DNA from 2 places in the Variovorax sp. Root434 genome. Region 2 is predicted to be linked to the other one. Evidence: predicted binding sites of a transcription regulator. Region 2 holds the regulator's gene; the other holds the start of a gene.
The links. The regulator HrcA, encoded in region 2, represses chaperone genes, less so after heat shock. The targets are predictions, from matches to a motif close to TTAGCACTCNNNNNNNNNGAGTGCTAA.
Positions count from the first base shown of each region.

Region 1 (4,198 bases), on a different contig from region 2:
TACATGCCCATGCCGCCCATGCCACCCATGCCGCCCATGTCGGGCATGCCACCGCCGGCTGCGCCTTCGTCCTTGGGTGCGTCAGCAACCATGGCTTCGGTCGTCAGCAGCAGCGAGGACACCGAAGCGGCGTTCTGCAGTGCGGTGCGCGTGACCTTCGTCGGGTCCAGGATGCCCAGCTCGAGCATGTCGCCGTACGTGTCGTTCGCAGCGTTGAAGCCGTAGTTGCCCTTGCCGGCCAGCACAGCGTTCACCACCACCGAGGCTTCGCCGCCGGCGTTGTTCACGATTTCGCGCAGGGGGGCTTCGATGGCCTTCAGCACCAGCTTGATACCGGCTTCCTGGTCGGCGTTCTCGCCCTTGACCGACTCGCCCACGGCTTGCTTGGCACGCAGCAGAGCCACGCCGCCGCCAGCTACAACGCCTTCTTCCACTGCAGCGCGGGTAGCGTGCAGGGCGTCTTCGACGCGAGCCTTCTTTTCCTTCATTTCGACTTCGGTGGCAGCGCCGACCTTGATCACGGCAACACCGCCGGCCAGCTTGGCCACGCGCTCTTGCAGCTTTTCACGGTCGTAGTCGCTCGTGGCTTCTTCGATCTGCACGCGCACTTGCTTCACGCGGGCTTCGATGTCGCCAGCGGCGCCAGCGCCGTCGATGATGATCGTGTTTTCCTTGCCCACTTCGATGCGCTTGGCTTGACCCAGGTCGGCCAGCGTCACCTTTTCGAGCGTCAGGCCCACTTCTTCAGCGATGACCTTGCCGCCCGTCAGGATGGCGATGTCTTCCAGCATGGCCTTGCGGCGGTCGCCGAAGCCAGGAGCCTTGACAGCCACGACCTTCAGGATGCCGCGGATCGTGTTCACAACCAGCGTAGCCAGGGCTTCGCCTTCGACTTCTTCGGCAATGATCAGCAGCGGACGGCCAGCCTTGGCGACTTGTTCCAGCGTGGGGAGCAGGTCGCGGATGTTGCTGATCTTCTTGTCGAACAGCAGCACGAAGGGGTTGTCCAACAGCGCCGATTGCTTCTCGGGGTTGTTGATGAAGTAGGGCGACAGGTAGCCGCGGTCGAACTGCATGCCTTCGACGACGTCGAGTTCGCTGTCCAGCGACTTGCCGTCTTCCACGGTGATCACGCCTTCCTTGCCGACCTTGTCCATCGCGTCAGCGATGAGCTTGCCGATGGTTTCGTCGCTGTTGGCCGAGATCGAGCCGACTTGAGCGATTTCCTTCGACGTGGTGGTGGGCTTCGAAGCCTTCTTCAGCTCGGCGACCAGGGCCGTCACGGCCTTGTCGATGCCGCGCTTCAGGTCCATCGGGTTCATGCCGGCAGCCACCAGCTTGAAACCTTCGCGAACGATGGCTTGTGCCAGCACGGTCGCGGTGGTGGTGCCGTCACCGGCGTTGTCCGAAGTCTTGGAAGCCACTTCCTTCACGAGCTGGGCGCCCATGTTCTGGAGCTTGTCCTTGAGTTCGATTTCCTTGGCGACCGACACACCGTCCTTGGTGACGGTGGGGGCGCCGAACGAGCGCTCGAGCACCACGTTGCGGCCCTTGGGGCCCAGGGTCACCTTGACTGCGTTGGCCAGGATGTTCACACCCTCGACCATGCGTGCGCGGGCTTCACCGCCGAAGACTACGTCTTTTGCTGCCATGTCTGTTTACTCCGAATGGATTTGTTGAATTACTTCTCGACGACCGCGAACAGGTCGTCTTCCTTCATGACCAGCAGTTCGTCGCCGCCGACCTTGACGGTCTGGCCGCTGTACTTGCCGAACAGGACGCGGTCGCCGACCTTGACGGTCAGTGCGGCCAGCTCGCCCTTGTCGTTGCGCTTGCCCGGGCCCACGGCCAGGACTTCACCCTGGTCGGGCTTTTCAGCGGCTGCGTCGGGGATGACGATGCCGGAGGCGGTCTTGGTTTCGCTGTCAACACGCTTGACGATCACGCGATCGGCCAAAGGACGAAGTTTCATTGCATCTCCTGGATGTATGGATAAGAAACGGGTTTATGGTCGGGTGCCGGACCGGAGGCCGGCAGCCCATCGACTGGAAGCGAGGCTGTTAGCACTCATCAGCAGCGAGTGCTAATCATAAGGGCAATCGGCGGGCTTTCAAGGGGGAGGGGTTGCCGCCGGTGTCTCGGTGCGGAACGACACTGATCCTTCAACGATGCGCCGCTGAACATCCGATTCTTGGCCTCAGGGTGCTTGGCAGGGGTGTTTGGGCCGTCCTGACGGCTACATACGGGTTGGGGTGTTGAGTGGATCGGGGGGCGATTTCCAGCCTCTCAATCCACTCCGGGTGAACATCCGCAACAACCTATTGAAGCTCTACATCTGCGCGGCCCCGGGACGAACGACGATGCCGAGCGCGAGCCACGCCTCCAGCACGTCCACCACATCCCAGTGTTCGACCAGCAGGCCGTCCTGCAGGCGATAGCGGTCCGCCGTCGAGAAGTGCAGTGCCTTGCCCGTGGCCGGCACGCCGAAGAAGACGCCGGTGTGCGTCGCTTCCCACTGCGTCATCGCCATCAGGCCTTCATCCTCGACCATGATCTCCTGGCGCATCGGCTTCAGGTCGGGCAAGCCGACGTAGAAGGCCTTCACAAACTCCTTGTAGGCGGGCCGCACGTCGGGGCGCGGTGCGCCGGCCGATCGCGCCGCCTCCAGCAGCGGACGGACATTGGGGCTGTGGCTCGAAAATTCCGGGTGCAGGTGCTCGTCGACAACTGTGAGATCGTGCTGGTCGTAGAGCCGGCTGCGAAAGTCGAGAAAGCGTTCCCTGATGCGGGCGATGGGTGTCATTCGGTGGTCCTTCGTCAGTTGAAAGAACCAGCGTAGAAGGCCTAATATCCCTCGACAAGACAGGAAGTTATCCAGGTATAAAAACCACCAGCCTCACGCAATGACCCCACCGACCCGCATGCTGGCGCGCGCCGAAATGGCCGCGTTTCTGCGTAGCCGCCGCGAGCGTCTGCAGCCCGCCGAAGTCGGTCTCCCGACAACGGCGAGGCGCCGAACGCCGGGCCTGCGGCGCGAAGAGGTCTGCCACCTCGCGGGCGTTGGCCTGGCCTGGTACACATGGCTGGAGCAGGCGCGCGAGATCGAGGTGTCGGCGCATTTCCTCGACCGCATCGCTCAGGCGCTGAGGCTCGATGCAACCGAGCGCGCGCACCTTTTCACGCTGGCGCACAACCGACCGCCGCCGATCGCGCCCGGCCCCTCGCTCGCGGTCACGCCGCACCTGCGCCGCATGCTCGATGCAGTCACCGGGCCGGCCTACCTCGCGACCGCATCGATGCACGTGATTGCATGGAACGATGCGCTCTCGGCCGTGTTCGGCGATCTCTCGGCAATCGCGCCCGAAGACAGGAACATGCTGTGGCTGGTGTTCGCGAGCCCGGCGCACCGCGCGGCGATACCGCAGTGGGAAACCGATGCACGCGCGATGCTCGCGCGCTTTCGTGTCGAGTTCGGGCGGCATCGCGACGATCCGGCGTTTCTTGCGTTGATCGAACGCCTCCAGATCGCCAGCCCCGAATTCGGACGATGGTGGCCGGACCACAATGTCAGCATGCGCACTGACCGGGCCAAGCGCTTCGAGGTGCGCGGCGTCGGCCGGATGGAACTGGAGCAAAGCTCGTTCATGGTCGAGGAGTCGCCGGACATGCGGCTCGTCGTCTATACGCCGGTCGATGCACAGAGCGCGCAGAAGGTGAAGTTGCTGCAACGCCGCTGGAACGAGCACCGGGTCGGCCACAAGACGCCATGACGCGGAAGGACCGTCCTCTGCATTTCACTTGGCGCGCCGGGAGGTTTTGGCCGCCAAGGTTCTCTGGCGTTCCGCAGCCGCCTACAGCTGGTCGGTCGGCACGAACCACGAGAACAGCAGCAGCTGCAGCCGCGTCAGCATGCTCGAATCCGGTTCGCTGTCGAGCACCTCGTTGTGGACGTCGCCGGTGCCGATCCACTGGACGTTCTGGCCGTCGGGCTTGAGCACCACGCGGTAGACGCCCTCGATGTCGTCGAGCTCGTAGGCGAAAAGCAGCGCCTGCGTCAGGTCGAAGCTGCGCACGCGTATGCCGAATTCGGTGTTCAGCCGGGCGGAACGCGGGTCGAGGTTCATGGAGCCGAGCAGCACCCACTGGCGGTCGACCAGTGCCAGCTTGGCATGCAGGCGGCCGCGGGCCTTCTTGAGCA
Region 1 is NZ_LMEK01000001.1:238-4,435, forward strand. Features, by position in the region: gene groL (chaperonin GroEL) at 1-1,652, opposite strand, end outside; gene ASD05_RS00010 (co-chaperone GroES) at 1,682-1,972, opposite strand; gene ASD05_RS00015 (ester cyclase) at 2,330-2,803, opposite strand; gene ASD05_RS00020 (helix-turn-helix transcriptional regulator) at 2,904-3,770, shown strand; gene ASD05_RS00025 (phospholipase D family protein) at 3,852-4,198, opposite strand, start outside.
Region 1: ASD05_RS00010 (co-chaperone GroES) is a predicted target of HrcA. The motif match lies at 2,061-2,087, and genes of this name have one in related genera.

Region 2 (4,198 bases):
ATCAGCGCGCGAATGCGGTTTTCCTGCAAGACCAGATCAGCCTTTCGCCGCAATGGAAGCTGCTGGTGGGTGCCCGCTACGACCAGTACAGGCAGCGCATCGAGGACCGCGTCGCAAACCGCAACAGCGCTCAGCAGCACGATGCCGTTTCGCCGCGCGCCGGCCTGACCTATCTGCCGAACGACTGGAGCTCGTGGTACGTCTCTGCCGGCAAGTCGTTTCGCGGCAACAGCGGTACCGACAAGAACGGCCGGGCGTTCGATCCGCAATATTCCACCGCGCTCGAGGCCGGCTTGAAGTTGCAGACGCGCGACCAGCGCCTGGGTGCCAACCTGGCGGTGTTTGACATCAAGAAGACGAACGTACTGACAGCAAGCGACACGCCCGGCTTCTCCGTCGCGGCCGGCGAAGTCAAGAGCAGCGGCTTCGAGGCGGACGTCTACGGGCAGATCGACAAGAACTGGAGAATGAGCGGAAATTTCGCCTATGTCGATGCCCGGGTCTCGAAGGACGCCACGCTTGCAGTCGGCACACGCATCGCGAACATCCCCAAGACGAGCGCCGGCCTGTTCGCCATCCGTGAAGATGCACTGGCCGACGGCAGCCGCTATGGGGTCGGTGCCGGCATCAACTACGTGGGCAATCGTTCAGGCAACAGCGCCGACACCTATGCCCTGCCGGCCTACACCACCGTCAAGCTGGTGAGCTTCTGGCAGATCAACAAGACCGCCCGCGTCTCGATCGACGTGCACAACCTCTTCAACAGGAATTTCTATACCGCCTCCTGGGGCAATCTGTATGTGATTCCAGGCGCGAAACGCAGCGTCGTGGCCAGCCTGAAGCTGGACCTCTGAAGGGTCGCGCGAGACCCCTGCTGATCGCTCGGCCTTGCTGGCAAGACTTGCTGCGCAGGGCCGTCGAGGGGGTGGGCAACTTGCCGAGGCGGTGGCGAGTACCTTGCCGGCGGGAAATGACCCCGCTGCGGCGCATTGGGTGGTAGGCCGTGATGGGCTTGAACCATCGACCAACGGATTATGAGTCCGCTGCTCTAACCAACTGAGCTAACGGCCCACTGGTCACGATTCTATTCGCCGCCGCGTCCTACTTGCGGTGGCTCAGCGCATTGCCGACCAGCCGCGACGTGATATCGACGATCTGGATCATGCGTTCGTAGGGCATGCGCGTCGGTCCGATCACGCCCAGCGTGCCCACGACCTGCCCATCGACCTCGTAGTTGGCACTGACGATGGAAAGCTCCTCGAACGGCACGACCTGGCTTTCGCCGCCGATGAAGATGCGCACGCCTTCGGCCTTGCTCGACACATCGAGCAGACGCATCAACTGGGCCTTCTGCTCGAAGAGCTCGAAGGCGCGGCGCAGTTGTCCCATATCGCTGGAGAAATCGCTCACCGACAGCAGGTTGCGCTCGCCGGAGATCACGACTTCGTCTTCCTGCGCCTCGGTCAGCACCTCGGAGCTGACCTGCACCGCAGCCTGCATCAGGGCGGCGATCTCGCCACGCAGCTTCTCGATTTCGGACTGAAGCCGATCGCGCACCTGCTCAATGGTCAGGCCCGCATAGTGGGCATTGATGTAGTTCGAGGCCTCGACCAGTTGCGACTGCGAATAGTCGGCCTCCGGGAAGATCACCCTGTTCTGCACGTCGCCATCGGGCGAGACGATGATGACCAGCAGCCGCCGCTCGGAGAGCCGCAGGAACTCGATCTGCTTGAACACCGAGGCGCGCCGCGGCGCCATCACCACGCCGACGAACTGCGACAGGTTCGACAGCAGGTTCGCCGCATTGGCGATCACCTTCTGCGGCTGGTCGGGCGCCAGGCTCGGCGTGCTCATCTGCTCGCGCTCGGCGGTCAGCATGGTGTCGACGAAGAGGCGGTAGCCGCGGTGCGTCGGAATGCGTCCGGCCGAGGTGTGCGGGCTGGCAATCAGCCCCAGCGCCTCGAGGTCGGACATGACGTTGCGGATGGTCGCGGGCGACAGGTCGAGCCCCGACGAACGCGAGAGCGTTCGCGAGCCGACGGGTTGCCCGTCGGCGATGTAGCGCTCAACGAGCGTCTTGAGCAGCAACTTGGCACGGTCGTCCAGCATTGCAAGATTTTAGTGTTGTAATTTGTGAGATATGACCTCTCGCTTTCGTCACGTCGCCCTGATCGGCAAATACCAGGCTTCCGGCGCCCGAGCGCAGGCGGATGCGCGCGACGGCGTCATGGAAGGCATCGGCACCTTCCTCGAATCGCAAGGCTGCACGGTGTTCGTCGAGCGCTCGACCTGCGAAGACGACGATGACGGCGCCCCCGCCCATCCGCGCTACGAAGCCTTGAGCGTCGAGGAAATCGGCCAGCGCTGCGACCTCGGCCTGGTGGTCGGCGGCGACGGCACCATGCTGGGCATCGGCCGGCAGCTTGCCAGCTACGGCATTCCGCTGATCGGCATCAACCGCGGCCGGCTCGGCTTCATCACCGACATTCCGCTCGACAACTACCAGGCCACGCTGATCCCGATGCTGGCCGGCGAGTACGAGGAAGACCACCGCAGCCTGATGCATGCGCAGGTCGTGCGCGACGGCGCCTCGGTGTTCGACGCGCTTGCGATGAACGACGTGGTCGTGAACCGCGGCGCCACTTCCGGCATGGTCGAGCTACGCGTCTCCGTCGGACGGCATTTCGTGGCCAACCAGCGCGCCGACGGCCTGATCATCGCCACGCCCACGGGCTCGACCGCCTATGCGCTGTCGGCCGGCGGGCCGCTGCTGCATCCGGCGGTGCCGGGCTGGGTGCTGGTGCCGATCGCACCCCACACCCTGTCGAACCGCCCCGTGCTGCTGCCCGACGCCGACGAGATCGTCATCGAGCTGGTGGGCGGGCGCGATGCCAGCGCCAATTTCGACATGCAGTCGCTGGCCTCGCTCGCGATCGGCGACCGCGTGGTGGTGCGCCGCTCCGACTTCCGGGTGCGCTTCCTGCACCCGCGCGGCTGGAGCTATTTCGACACGCTGCGCAAGAAACTTCATTGGAACGAAGGGGGCTCCTGAAATGGCGCTGCGACGCATCGCACTGCGCGACTTCGTGATCGTGCGATCACTCGAACTCGACCTGTCCGGCGGCTTCACGGTATTGACCGGTGAGACCGGCGCGGGCAAATCCATCCTGATCGACGCATTGCAGCTGGCGCTGGGCAACCGTGCCGACGCGGGCGCCGTGCGCGAAGGCGCCGAGCGGCTCGACGTGAGCGCCGAATTCGACGCCGACGCAACCCTGGACACGTGGCTCGACGAGGGCGGCTTCGAGCCCGGCGACGCGCTGCTGCTGCGCCGCACCGTCGACCTGCAGGGCCGCAGCCGCGGCTGGATCAACGGCAGCCCGGCCACGGCCACGCAGCTGCGCGAACTCGGCGACCGGCTGCTCGACATCCACGGCCAGCACGCCTGGCAGAGCCTGACGCGGCCCGAAGCCGTGCGCGGCCTGCTCGACGCCTACGCGGGCGTGCGCACCGACGCGCTCGACGCCGCATGGCAGGGCTGGCGGCAGGCTCTTTCGGCGCTCGAACATGCGCGCTCGGCGCAAGACTCGCTGCAGCGCGAACGCGAGCGGCTGCAGTGGCAGATCTCCGAAGTCGCCAAGCTCGCGCCGGGCGCCGACGAGTGGGAAGAGCTGTCGACCAACCACTCGCGCATCTCCAACGCGCAAGCGCTGATCGACGCAGCCCAGGGCGCCAGCCAGGCGCTGGAAGACGACGACAGCGGCGCCCTCTCCGCGCTCTCGCGGGCGGCCACGCTGCTGCAGAACTGCGAGCACATCGAGCCCGAGTTCCGCGCGCTGGGCGAGGTGCTCGCCTCCTGCGTGGCGCAGGCTTCCGACGCGGCCCACACGCTGCACGGCTACCTGCGCAACGCCGACACCGATCCACAAAGCCTGGCCGAGCTGGATGAACGCATGGGCCTGTGGATGTCGCTTGCACGCCGCTACAAGCGCACACCCGCCGAGCTGCCGGCGCTGCTGGCCGGCTGGCAGGCCGAACTGCAGGCGCTCGATGCGCAAAGCGATCTCGAAGGCCTGGAGCGTACCGAGCAAGGCGCGCAACAGGCCTACCTGAAAGAAGCCAAGGCGCTGAGCAAGGCCCGCAAGCAAGCCGCCCCGCGGCTCGCCCAGGCCGTCACCGACGCCATGCAGGGCCTCGG
Region 2 is NZ_LMEK01000022.1:52,191-56,388, forward strand. Features, by position in the region: gene ASD05_RS17735 (TonB-dependent siderophore receptor) at 1-854, shown strand, start outside; tRNA gene ASD05_RS17740 (tRNA-Ile) at 995-1,071, opposite strand; gene hrcA (heat-inducible transcriptional repressor HrcA) at 1,102-2,109, opposite strand; gene ASD05_RS17750 (NAD kinase) at 2,141-3,052, shown strand; gene recN (DNA repair protein RecN) at 3,054-4,198, shown strand, end outside.